Rheinheimera salexigens: one gene and its partners. The protein of the gene in region 1 binds, or shares a complex with, the protein of each later gene. Links are inferred from orthologs where the notes say so. Each region holds a gene or a part of one and is shown on either strand. Other genes may lie near its edges. The genes, in order: accD, accA, accC and accB.

Region 1 (2,925 bases):
CATTATTGGCAACAAGGGTAATAAAGTATGCTCAATATCCTTATCTTTTAACATACCCACTAAGGCAATAATACGTTTATATTGGCTACTAAGCTGACTCAACTGTTGTGCCAAATACTGTGCAGACTGCGGATTATGCGCTACATCTAGTATTATCGCAGGCTGAGATTGTAACCACTGCATACGCCCGACTAAGCTAATATTTTTTAATTCAGCGCGTAATAAGCTGGCGGTAGGTAATTGTTGTAGCTGTTGCAAAACGACTAAGCTACACGCGATATTTTGTGCTGGAATGCTAGGTAAAGGTAAGTCAGTATATGCATCATCACCGCTGTGCCAACTCCAGCTGTTCGCTGTAACGCTATAAGTATAGTCTTTATTAACCACTCGACTGTCACAATTTAGCTCTTTAGCATAGGCTATCACCGAGGGCGGCACATCTAACTCACCAATAACAGCAACTGCATCGGCTCTAAACACCCCGGCTTTTTCCCGGCCAATAACATTGCGATCATTGCCTAACCAATCTTGATGGTCTAAATCAATGGTAGTAATAACGCTAACATCAGGTTGAATAATATTGGTGGCGTCTAAGCGCCCACCTAAGCCAACTTCAATGATGCAATAATCTAGCTTAGCTTGGCGCAACAAATGAAAGCTTACTAAAGTCGTGAACTCAAAATAAGTTAAGCCAATATCACCGCGTAACTGTTCAATATAAGCAAAAGCAGCAACCCAGTCATTATCGGCTACATCTTGGCCATTAATTCGTAAGCGTTCGTTAAAGCGTAGTAAATGGGGAGAACTGTACACGCCCACTGTCGCGCCTTGCGCCAGCAATAATTGCTCGATACAGCGTGCTGTGGTGCCTTTACCATTGGTGCCAGCAATCAGCACTTTTTTACCCGGCAAATGTTGCAATTGGCCTTTATTAGCGACAGCTTCTACCCGCGCCAGTCCCAGCTCAATTTTATCTATCGGATGGCTTTGCTCTATATAATAAAGCCAATCGTCCAGGGTCTGGCACGATTGGCTATTTATGATTGTAGTTGACATAAACCCTTAAGCGTCGTCAGTCTCCGTAACTGGAGCAGGCAACTGCATAAATTTAGCGACAAGTCTGGCAATTGTATCGCGCATTTTTCGCCGGTCAACTATCATATCAATTGCACCGTGATCTAATAAGAATTCACTACGCTGAAAACCTTCAGGTAACTTCTCTCGCACTGTTTGTTCTATAACTCGGGGGCCTGCAAAACCAATTAGTGCTTTAGGTTCACCAATATTAACATCCCCTAACATGGCTAAGCTAGCGGATACGCCGCCCATGGTTGGGTCCGTTAACACCGAAATATAAGGCAGTCCTTGTTCACTAAGCTTAGCTAACGCTGCACTGGTTTTAGCCATTTGCATTAACGAGAATAAAGCTTCTTGCATCCGCGCCCCGCCACTGGCAGAAAAGCAGACAAAGGGCACTTTATGTTCTATAGCATAGTCAACACCTGCCACAAACTTAGCACCCACTACAGACGCCATAGAGCCGCCCATAAATTCAAACTCAAAAGACGCCACCACAATCGGCATTTGTTGCAAAGTACCATGCATAACAATCATGGCATCTTTTTCATTAGTTTGTTTTTGCGCTGCCACTAAGCGATCTTTATAACGCTTACTGTCTCTAAACTTAAGTAAGTCTTGTGGCTCAAGATCTGCGGCTAATTCTTTACCGCTATTAGAATCTAAAAAGTCTTTTAACCGCGTTCTTGCAGATACCCGCATATGATGATCACATTTTGGACACACACCAAGATTGCGCTCTAAATCTGCCTTGTATAATACGGCATCACAAGAGGTACATTTAGTCCAGACACCCTCAGGTATATTTCGACGAGAAGAAGATGACGATGTTCTAGGCAGAATTTTTTCTAACCAACTCATAAATGTTTCCTATAGCTAACTACCGAGTCCGCTCGATAGTAAAAACGTTAAAAACGCCGAAAATTCGATATACATTGCGTATTAAAGCACAAAACACCCCAGACAAGACATAGAAAACTGGTCTTAGTAGTGGCGGTTAGGCTGGCAAAAACAATGGGCCACCCACTGAAGCTGGAATAGCAAATTGTTCTGGATAGTCAACATCCACTAAATATAAGCCACCAGGCTTTGCCGTTGCAGCGGCTAAGGCACGATCTTTCTCCACTAATAATTCGCCTATCCACTCGGGTGGCCTAACCTGCATACCCACTTCAAGTAAGCTACCCGCAATATTGCGAACCATATGATGCAAAAACGCATTGGCTTTTATATCTATTACAATATAGTCGTTATGCCTGGTAATAGTTAGGTGATGCAAGGTACGCACAGGCGAACGGGATTGACAATACAAGGCTCTAAACGCACTAAAATCATGCTTACCTAATAAATAATTGGCCCCTTGCTGCATCAAGTCCGTATCAAGTTTTTGATGATAATGACTTAATCCAGAGCGCAAAATTGCCGGACGGTATTTATGATTATAAATAATATAGCGATAACGCCGAGCAGTCGCGCTAAAGCGAGCATGAAAATCATCTGCTACCGGCTTAGACCACCTGACTGAAACCGCATCAGGTAACTGTGAATTAGTGCCCATTACCCAAGATCTATTGTCTCGTGTTACCGGGCTATCAAAATGAACCACTTGTCCGGTAGCATGCACGCCAGCATCAGTTCGGCCCGCACAAAACACCACTATTGGCTGGTTGGCAATTTTTGATAACGCAGTTTCTAATTCTTGTTGAACGCTATTGACTTCAAGTTGCCGTTGCCAGCCATAAAACGCTGCGCCGTCGTATTCAATACCTAATGCAATCCGCATACTAACCCCTTGTGTTAAAACGCGGCGATTATAGCGTAGAACATAAATTTATACAGTGCTTAGCC
Region 2 (2,848 bases), 1.6 Mb from region 1 along the record:
GACAAACTAGGACCGCACAGAGCGGCTTTAGCGGCGACCTTAGAGCAAGCGATGAAAGCAGCCGATCAACATGCTAAAGCGCAAGCCGTTGGCCAAGATGACTTATTTGGCTTGCTTAGCCCAGAGCCTGGCGATAGCAGTGCTGCTTTTGTTCAAGTGGTCGCTTGGCCAGATGAAATATGGTTAGAGGGCGAACGAGAAGCATTAGGGCTATACTTAACCGGCCATCCAATTAATCGCTATTTAGAAGAACTACCGCGTTATTCATCTTGTCGTTTAAACGAGCTGCAACCAACGCGTAAAGATCAATCAGTACAAGTTGTTGGTTTAGTGGTGTCGGTGCGGGTAATCGTTAATAAAAAAGGCCGACGCTGGGCAATTGTTACGTTAGATGATAAATCTGCTCGCTTAGATGTGCGGTTTTTCCCTGATATGTTAGAAACTTTTGAAGAACTACTGCAAAAAGACGTTATTTTGGTGATAACGGGACAGGTCAGCTTTGATGATTTTAACGGTGGCCTTACAATGACCGGCCGCGATGTCAGTGAAATAACGCAAGTTCGAGAAAAATCTCTACGTTGTTTGAATATCACTGTACAATCAGCACAAATAGACCACAATTACCTGCAAAGATTACAGCAGGTACTCAGTGAATATAAGGCAGGTACCGTACCGGTTAATATCCGGTATCAGCGCCAGGAAGGCGAGGTGATGTTACAATTGGGTACCCCATGGTGGGTGACACCTGCCGACGCTTTGTTGCACCAGTTAAAACAATTGGCAACAATAGAACTGGAATTTAATTAATTAGGTAGTGACTGTCGATGATGCTGAATTATTTGGAGTTTGAGCAACCAATTGCTGAACTTGAAGCAAAAATAGACGAATTGCGTAACGTAAGTCGCAATGGCGATTACGATTTAGGCTTAGAAGAAGAAATTAATAAACTAAAAGAAAAAAGCCTAACGTTAACCAAAAAAGTGTTTGCTGAGCTAGGTGCTTGGCAAGTCGCGCAATTAGCGCGCCATCCACTAAGGCCCTATACGCTTGATTATATTAAGCATATGTTTACTGATTTTGATGACTTAGCCGGCGATCGCGCTTTTGCAAACGATCACGCTATTATTGGCGGTACAGCGCGCTTAGGCGAGCAACCGGTGATGATTATTGGTCATCAAAAAGGCCGTAATACTAAAGAAAAAATTAAACGTAACTTTGGTATGCCAAGACCAGAAGGCTATCGTAAAGCGTTACGCTTAATGGAAATGGCCGAACGGTTTAAAATGCCAATTTTAACCTTTATTGATACCCCTGGCGCTTATCCTGGTATTGGCGCAGAAGAGCGCGGCCAATCTGAAGCCATAGCTCGTAACTTAAAAGTGATGGCTGGTTTAAAAGTGCCAGTAGTCTGCACTGTTGTTGGCGAAGGTGGTTCAGGCGGTGCTTTAGCTATCGGTGTTGGCGATAAAGTGAATATGTTGCAATACAGTACTTACTCGGTTATTTCGCCAGAAGGCTGTGCATCTATTTTATGGAAAAGTGCTGAAAAAGCCCCTTTAGCCGCCGATGCTATGGGTATTACTGCAGCGCGGATCAAAGAATTAAAGCTGATTGACGAAGTAGTGCCAGAGCCATTAGGTGGCGCGCATCGCTCAGCAGAGCAAATGGCCAAAAATTTAAAACAAGTGTTACTGCAAGATTTAACGGTTTTAAATAAAATGAGCATAGATGACTTATTAGACCGTCGTTATAAGCGTCTAATGTCATACGGTTACTGTTAATCGTTAATTATTAATAGATAACAACTACTAAATTAAGCCAGCACCTAAGTGCTGGCTTTTTGTTATATATCTGGGATATTACGCTCTGGACTATCTAGCCTGTTTTTACTACGGAAGCCAAAGACTGAGTGAGTATGAGTACACTAAGCGCAGAAGTTTTATTAGACCAATTACTACAACAAGGGCTACAGCAAGGCTCTGAGCAACAGCAAACACTGCAAGCTGAGCACCAAGTGGTGTTAGCGCTCAGTGGTGGCTTAGATTCTATGGTACTGCTAGATTTGCTGGCTAAAGCGCGGCAACTGTGTGGCTTTAACTTGCAAGCGGTGTATATTAATCACGGTTTAAGCGCCAACGCAGCAGCATGGGCAGAATTTTGTCAGCAGCAATGTGCCCAGCGCCAAGTTGAGTTTACAGCAGTCAGTCTTAATCTTGAGGGGCGGCATAATTTAGAGGCCCGTGCCCGACAAGCTCGCTATGCAGCACTAAGCAACTTTATTCAGTCAGATAAACATGTGTTGCTAACCGCGCATCATGCTGATGATCAAATAGAAACGTTATTATTAGCCTTAAAGCGTGGAGCAGGCCCAGCCGGATTAAGCGGTATAGCCGCAACCAAAACTTTTGCAGCAGGGCAGATATTACGGCCATTACTCGCCTTTAGCCAAGCCCAATTGCAACAGTATGCTACCGAGCAGCAATTAAACTGGGTGGATGATGAAAGCAATGCCGACACCCAATATGAGCGCAATTTTATTCGTCATCAAGTGGCACCCTTATTACGTGAACGCTGGCCGCACTTTGCCAAAACGGCCAGTCGTAGTATGCAAATAGTGGCTAATATGCAGCAGTTGGCCGATCATTATACCGAGCAGTTTTATGCCAATGTAGTGCTTGATGACTGCTTACAATTAGCAGCGTTAGCGCAATATGTGCCGCTACAGCAAGATTTACTGATCCGGCGCTGGTTAGCCGCTAGTGGGCTTAATCCATCAGTACAATGGTTAGACACCTTATACCAAACAGTTATCCAAGCACGGGTCGATAGCAGCCCTATGCTGATGTTA
Region 3 (2,877 bases), 1.9 Mb from region 1 along the record:
TAACAACGTGGGCTTGGCTAGTTAAGATCCCAGATAATGCTAATAAACCACCTGGCTTAACGTAAGCACTAATAATATTTTTTAAATCTGCCAATGGGCCAGCTAAAATATTGGCAACGACGACATCAGCTTCAAGCTTGGGTTGATCTTTAGGTAAGTACAGTTCAATTTGGCCTGCAACATTATTGCGCTCAGCATTTTTGCCACTGGCTTCTATAGCCTGCGGGTCTATGTCGATACCCACGACCCGTTTTGCACCTAGTTTAAGGGCTGCAATACCTAGAATGCCTGAGCCACAGCCAAAATCGACCACGGTTTGATCAGGTTGGATCACTTGATCTAACCATTGCATGCATAGGGCAGTAGTGGGGTGGGTACCAGTACCAAACGCAAGGCCAGGGTCTAGCATCACATTAACGGCGGTGGGATCTGGAATATCACGCCAGCTAGGGCATACCCATAACCGCTCGCCAAATTTAATCGGATGAAAATTATCCATCCACTCGCGTTCCCAGTCTTTATCTTCTAATTGCTCAAGTTTGTATTCTAGGCCATGTTTAAAAAAGGATACATTTTGCAATTGGCTAATAACCTCAGCCATTGGGTGTTCAGCGTCAAATAAGCCCACGACTATGGTGTTGGTCCAATAGATAACTTCGCCCGGCATAGGCTCGTATATGGGCGTGTCGTGCGCGTCTAAAAAGCTTACGGCTTGAGCACCCCAGCCCATTAGCATATCGCTAACTTGTTCGGCTTTTAGTTCAGTGGTGTTAACGCGCAGTTGGATCCAAGGCATAATTCGTCTCGTAGCTAATTTTATTTTGGCTATTATAACAAAAAGGCCGCTATTGCGGCCTTTAATCTGTGAGTAAACTCAGAGTTTAACAAAGTGATTAAAACACTAGGCTATACCAAGTTTTTTCTCTAGGTAGTGAATGTTAGTGCCACCCTGACGGAAGCCGCTATCATTCATAATGATTTTATGTAAATCAATGTTGGTTTTAATACCTTCAATTAATAACTCATCTAACGCATTACGCATCCGCGCTAAGGCGATATCACGACTTTCGCCATACGTTATTAATTTACCGACCATGGAATCGTAATTTGGCGGCACAGTATAATTTGAATAAATATGCGAATCCCAACGAATACCGTTACCACCTGGCGGGTGGAAGCGGGTAATAGTGCCGGGTGATGGCATAAAGGTTTTAGCATCTTCAGCATTGATACGACATTCAATGGCATGGCCACGAATAACAATATCTTCTTGCTTAAGCGTCAGCGGCATACCAGATGCGATACGCAGTTGCTCTTTGATTAAATCGATACCGGTGATCATTTCAGTAATAGTGTGTTCTACCTGAATTCGGGTGTTCATCTCGATAAAGAAAAACTCACCGTTTTCAAATAAAAACTCAAAAGTACCCGCACCGCGATAATTCATCACTTTACAAGCAGCAACACAACGATCACCAATAAATTTACGTAATTCTTCAGTGATACCTGGTGCAGGAGCTTCTTCTACCACTTTTTGGTGGCGACGTTGCATCGAGCAATCACGCTCACCTAAATGAATAGCATTGCCTTGGCCATCGGCTAAGATTTGGATTTCAACATGGCGAGGATTCTCTAAAAACTTCTCCATATAGACCATGTCGTTACCAAAAGCAGCTTTAGCTTCAGCTTTAGTCATTTCGATTGAAGTAACTAACTCTTCTTCGCTACGCACCACACGCATACCACGACCACCGCCGCCGCCAGAGGCTTTAACGATAACCGGATAACCAATGCGCTTAGCAATAGTTTTATTGGTGTCTGCATCGTCACCCAGCGCGCCGTCTGAACCCGGTACACAAGGTACACCGGCTTTTTTCATCGCTTCAATGGCAGCAACTTTATCACCCATAGTGCGAATAGATTCCGCCGTAGGTCCGATAAAGATAAGGCCACTTTCTTCAACTTGCTGAGCAAAGTCGGCCCGCTCAGCTAAAAAACCATAACCTGGGTGAATAGCTTGCGCATTGGTTACTTCAGCTGCGGCAATTAATGCCGGAATATTTAAATAGCTTAATGGCGACGGTCCAGGACCAATACAAATGGTTTCGTCGGCCAGTAAAACGTGCTTTAAGTTGCGATCCACTGTTGAGTGTACCGCTACCGTTTTTATGCCAAGCTCTTTGCAAGCGCGTAATATACGCAATGCAATTTCGCCACGGTTGGCAATCAGTACTTTTTCTAGCATCAGTCTGCCTTTTGCGTTAGCCGATGACAAAGAGAGGTTGATCAAATTCAACCGGCTCACCGTTTTCAAGTAAAATTTCTTTAACCACTCCGGCTTTATCAGATTGGATTTGGTTCATCATTTTCATGGCTTCTACGATACATAAGGTATCGCCAACATTAACAGTTTGGCCGACTTCAACGAAAGATTTGGCCGTTGGAGAAGAGGCGCGATAGAAAGAACCGACCATAGGTGATTTAACAGTATGGCCACTAATCACTTTTGGCGCTTCTGGCGCAGCTGCGACTGGAGGCGCGACCGCTAACGGGTGCTGTTGTTGTTGCATTGGCATACTGTATTGCATTGGAGCATGCTGTGCTGGACCATGACGGCTAATACGTACCGATTCTTCACCTTCAGTGATTTCAAGCTCAGTAATACCAGATTCTTCTAGTAGCTCGATTAGTTTTTTTATCTTTCTAATATCCATTTCTTATGCCTGATTTAGTTATGACTATTTGGTTGTGTTTAATAGTGATACTGCTGCGTCAAGTGCATAGTGATAACCCTTGGCCCCGAGGCCGCAAATTACACCTTTAGCAATATCAGATAAATATGAATGCCGACGAAAGCTTTCCCGGGCATGCACGTTT
Region 4 (3,010 bases), 1.9 Mb from region 1 along the record:
ATCAATGTTGGTTTTAATACCTTCAATTAATAACTCATCTAACGCATTACGCATCCGCGCTAAGGCGATATCACGACTTTCGCCATACGTTATTAATTTACCGACCATGGAATCGTAATTTGGCGGCACAGTATAATTTGAATAAATATGCGAATCCCAACGAATACCGTTACCACCTGGCGGGTGGAAGCGGGTAATAGTGCCGGGTGATGGCATAAAGGTTTTAGCATCTTCAGCATTGATACGACATTCAATGGCATGGCCACGAATAACAATATCTTCTTGCTTAAGCGTCAGCGGCATACCAGATGCGATACGCAGTTGCTCTTTGATTAAATCGATACCGGTGATCATTTCAGTAATAGTGTGTTCTACCTGAATTCGGGTGTTCATCTCGATAAAGAAAAACTCACCGTTTTCAAATAAAAACTCAAAAGTACCCGCACCGCGATAATTCATCACTTTACAAGCAGCAACACAACGATCACCAATAAATTTACGTAATTCTTCAGTGATACCTGGTGCAGGAGCTTCTTCTACCACTTTTTGGTGGCGACGTTGCATCGAGCAATCACGCTCACCTAAATGAATAGCATTGCCTTGGCCATCGGCTAAGATTTGGATTTCAACATGGCGAGGATTCTCTAAAAACTTCTCCATATAGACCATGTCGTTACCAAAAGCAGCTTTAGCTTCAGCTTTAGTCATTTCGATTGAAGTAACTAACTCTTCTTCGCTACGCACCACACGCATACCACGACCACCGCCGCCGCCAGAGGCTTTAACGATAACCGGATAACCAATGCGCTTAGCAATAGTTTTATTGGTGTCTGCATCGTCACCCAGCGCGCCGTCTGAACCCGGTACACAAGGTACACCGGCTTTTTTCATCGCTTCAATGGCAGCAACTTTATCACCCATAGTGCGAATAGATTCCGCCGTAGGTCCGATAAAGATAAGGCCACTTTCTTCAACTTGCTGAGCAAAGTCGGCCCGCTCAGCTAAAAAACCATAACCTGGGTGAATAGCTTGCGCATTGGTTACTTCAGCTGCGGCAATTAATGCCGGAATATTTAAATAGCTTAATGGCGACGGTCCAGGACCAATACAAATGGTTTCGTCGGCCAGTAAAACGTGCTTTAAGTTGCGATCCACTGTTGAGTGTACCGCTACCGTTTTTATGCCAAGCTCTTTGCAAGCGCGTAATATACGCAATGCAATTTCGCCACGGTTGGCAATCAGTACTTTTTCTAGCATCAGTCTGCCTTTTGCGTTAGCCGATGACAAAGAGAGGTTGATCAAATTCAACCGGCTCACCGTTTTCAAGTAAAATTTCTTTAACCACTCCGGCTTTATCAGATTGGATTTGGTTCATCATTTTCATGGCTTCTACGATACATAAGGTATCGCCAACATTAACAGTTTGGCCGACTTCAACGAAAGATTTGGCCGTTGGAGAAGAGGCGCGATAGAAAGAACCGACCATAGGTGATTTAACAGTATGGCCACTAATCACTTTTGGCGCTTCTGGCGCAGCTGCGACTGGAGGCGCGACCGCTAACGGGTGCTGTTGTTGTTGCATTGGCATACTGTATTGCATTGGAGCATGCTGTGCTGGACCATGACGGCTAATACGTACCGATTCTTCACCTTCAGTGATTTCAAGCTCAGTAATACCAGATTCTTCTAGTAGCTCGATTAGTTTTTTTATCTTTCTAATATCCATTTCTTATGCCTGATTTAGTTATGACTATTTGGTTGTGTTTAATAGTGATACTGCTGCGTCAAGTGCATAGTGATAACCCTTGGCCCCGAGGCCGCAAATTACACCTTTAGCAATATCAGATAAATATGAATGCCGACGAAAGCTTTCCCGGGCATGCACGTTTGATATATGAATCTCAATAAAAGGTACTGCAACAGCAAGCAAAGCGTCGCGAAGCGCAATGCTAGTATGAGTAAAAGCGCCAGGATTAAACAGAATGAAATCCTGTTGACCTAAGCTTTGCTGAATAGCAGTAACTAATTCATGCTCTGCATTTGACTGCAGATGTGTCAGTTCGACACTTAGCACGTTCGCCCGTTCCGTCAGGTCGTTGATAATTTCTGTTAAGGTTGCACTGCCATATACTGCGGGTTCACGAACACCCAGCATATTTAAATTTGGTCCATTTAGAACTAACACGTTATATTTTGGTGCCGTCGATTTTGCTGACATAGCTGCGATTTTCCCGCTTATTATTTTTCGGCATTATTTTGCCAAAGCTTGGTTGTAATTGCATCTGTTGTCAATTCAGTTAGCTTTTCTGTTATCAAAAGTGACCGCGAACCGCACAGTTAGCTTAACAATAGCGCCTTATTATAGTGAAATCGTGACAAATGGCAGCAAAATACTGGTCTTATCAGACAGAATGGCTGAAGAAGAGAGCGGCGTTTAGGGTGAAACGCCGCCTAAAGTTTAGTTTTGTATTTGCTGTAAGTGGCTTGCGAACTCGCCTGCAGCCATAAAGCCGGTTACCCGAGCTTGGCTAAGCTCTTGTTCATTTGGGGTAAAAAACAAAATAGTCGGTAAGCCTAAAACGTTAAATTTATCTAATATCGCCTGATCTTTGCGGCTCATTTTGGTGACATCGACTTTAATAAGCTGCATTTTTTCCATTTGGGCTTGCACCACAGGTTTAGAAAAAGTTAAGTGTTCAAACTCTTTACAGGCAATACACCAGTCAGCATATAAATCGACCATGCTGTAGCGACCATCAGCTTGCTGTAGCTGCTGCTGTAACTCTTCTAAGGTCGCAACGGTGATAAACTCAGTGCTTGATTGGCTGGTTGCGTTCGCTGTTGGTGCGGCTGTTGGCCACCAATATTGGATGTTTAACCATAAGCTAGCAATAAGTAAACCTTGGCCTAGTATCAATAACACCGCTTTGGCATTGCTACTGGTTAAGTTAAACATGACCCGATATAAATAAATCAAAAAGGCCAGAATTAATACCGTTCCGGCAATCAG

Evidence for each region.
Region 2: the proteins of accD (region 1) and accA are in contact, whole or in part, in a solved structure (PDB 8UXZ), measured with the Escherichia coli proteins. The link is inferred for Rheinheimera salexigens from one-to-one orthologs.
Region 3: the proteins of accD (region 1) and accC are in contact, whole or in part, in a solved structure (PDB 8UXZ), measured with the Escherichia coli proteins. The link is inferred for Rheinheimera salexigens from one-to-one orthologs.
Region 4: the proteins of accD (region 1) and accB are in contact, whole or in part, in a solved structure (PDB 8UXZ), measured with the Escherichia coli proteins. The link is inferred for Rheinheimera salexigens from one-to-one orthologs.

The regions. Positions count from the first base shown.
Region 1 is NZ_MKEK01000001.1:1,415,075-1,417,999, reverse strand. What follows is about bases 1-2,852. They hold accD (acetyl-CoA carboxylase, carboxyltransferase subunit beta), read right to left. Parts: upstream 1,939-2,852; coding sequence 1,063-1,938; downstream 1-1,062. Other genes in these bases: truA (tRNA pseudouridine(38-40) synthase TruA), read right to left, coding at 2,075-2,852; folC (bifunctional tetrahydrofolate synthase/dihydrofolate synthase), read right to left, coding at 1-1,056. In the rest of the region: more of truA, read right to left, coding at 2,853-2,860.
Region 2 is NZ_MKEK01000001.1:3,054,133-3,056,980, reverse strand. Bases 28-2,802 are described here. They hold accA (acetyl-CoA carboxylase carboxyl transferase subunit alpha), read left to right. Parts: upstream 28-824; coding sequence 825-1,781; downstream 1,782-2,802. Other genes in these bases: tilS (tRNA lysidine(34) synthetase TilS), read left to right, coding at 1,916-2,802; dnaE (DNA polymerase III subunit alpha), read left to right, coding at 28-807. Outside these bases: more of dnaE, read left to right, coding at 1-27; more of tilS, read left to right, coding at 2,803-2,848. UniProt on the Escherichia coli protein: Component of the acetyl coenzyme A carboxylase (ACC) complex. First, biotin carboxylase catalyzes the carboxylation of biotin on its carrier protein (BCCP) and then the CO(2) group is transferred by the carboxyltransferase to acetyl-CoA to form malonyl-CoA.
Region 3 is NZ_MKEK01000001.1:3,297,491-3,300,367, reverse strand. The notes cover bases 74-2,877. They hold accC (acetyl-CoA carboxylase biotin carboxylase subunit), read right to left. Parts: upstream 2,246-2,877; coding sequence 902-2,245; downstream 74-901. Other genes in these bases: aroQ (type II 3-dehydroquinate dehydratase), read right to left, coding at 2,739-2,877; accB (acetyl-CoA carboxylase biotin carboxyl carrier protein), read right to left, coding at 2,262-2,714; prmA (50S ribosomal protein L11 methyltransferase), read right to left, coding at 74-796. In the rest of the region: more of prmA, read right to left, coding at 1-73. UniProt on the Escherichia coli protein: This protein is a component of the acetyl coenzyme A carboxylase complex; first, biotin carboxylase catalyzes the carboxylation of the carrier protein and then the transcarboxylase transfers the carboxyl group to form malonyl-CoA.
Region 4 is NZ_MKEK01000001.1:3,296,370-3,299,379, reverse strand. What follows is about bases 1-2,937. They hold accB (acetyl-CoA carboxylase biotin carboxyl carrier protein), read right to left. Parts: upstream 1,727-2,937; coding sequence 1,274-1,726; downstream 1-1,273. Other genes in these bases: BI198_RS15235 (protein-disulfide reductase DsbD), read right to left, coding at 2,459-2,937; aroQ (type II 3-dehydroquinate dehydratase), read right to left, coding at 1,751-2,218; accC (acetyl-CoA carboxylase biotin carboxylase subunit), read right to left, coding at 1-1,257. In the rest of the region: more of BI198_RS15235, read right to left, coding at 2,938-3,010. UniProt on the Escherichia coli protein: This protein is a component of the acetyl coenzyme A carboxylase complex; first, biotin carboxylase catalyzes the carboxylation of the carrier protein and then the transcarboxylase transfers the carboxyl group to form malonyl-CoA.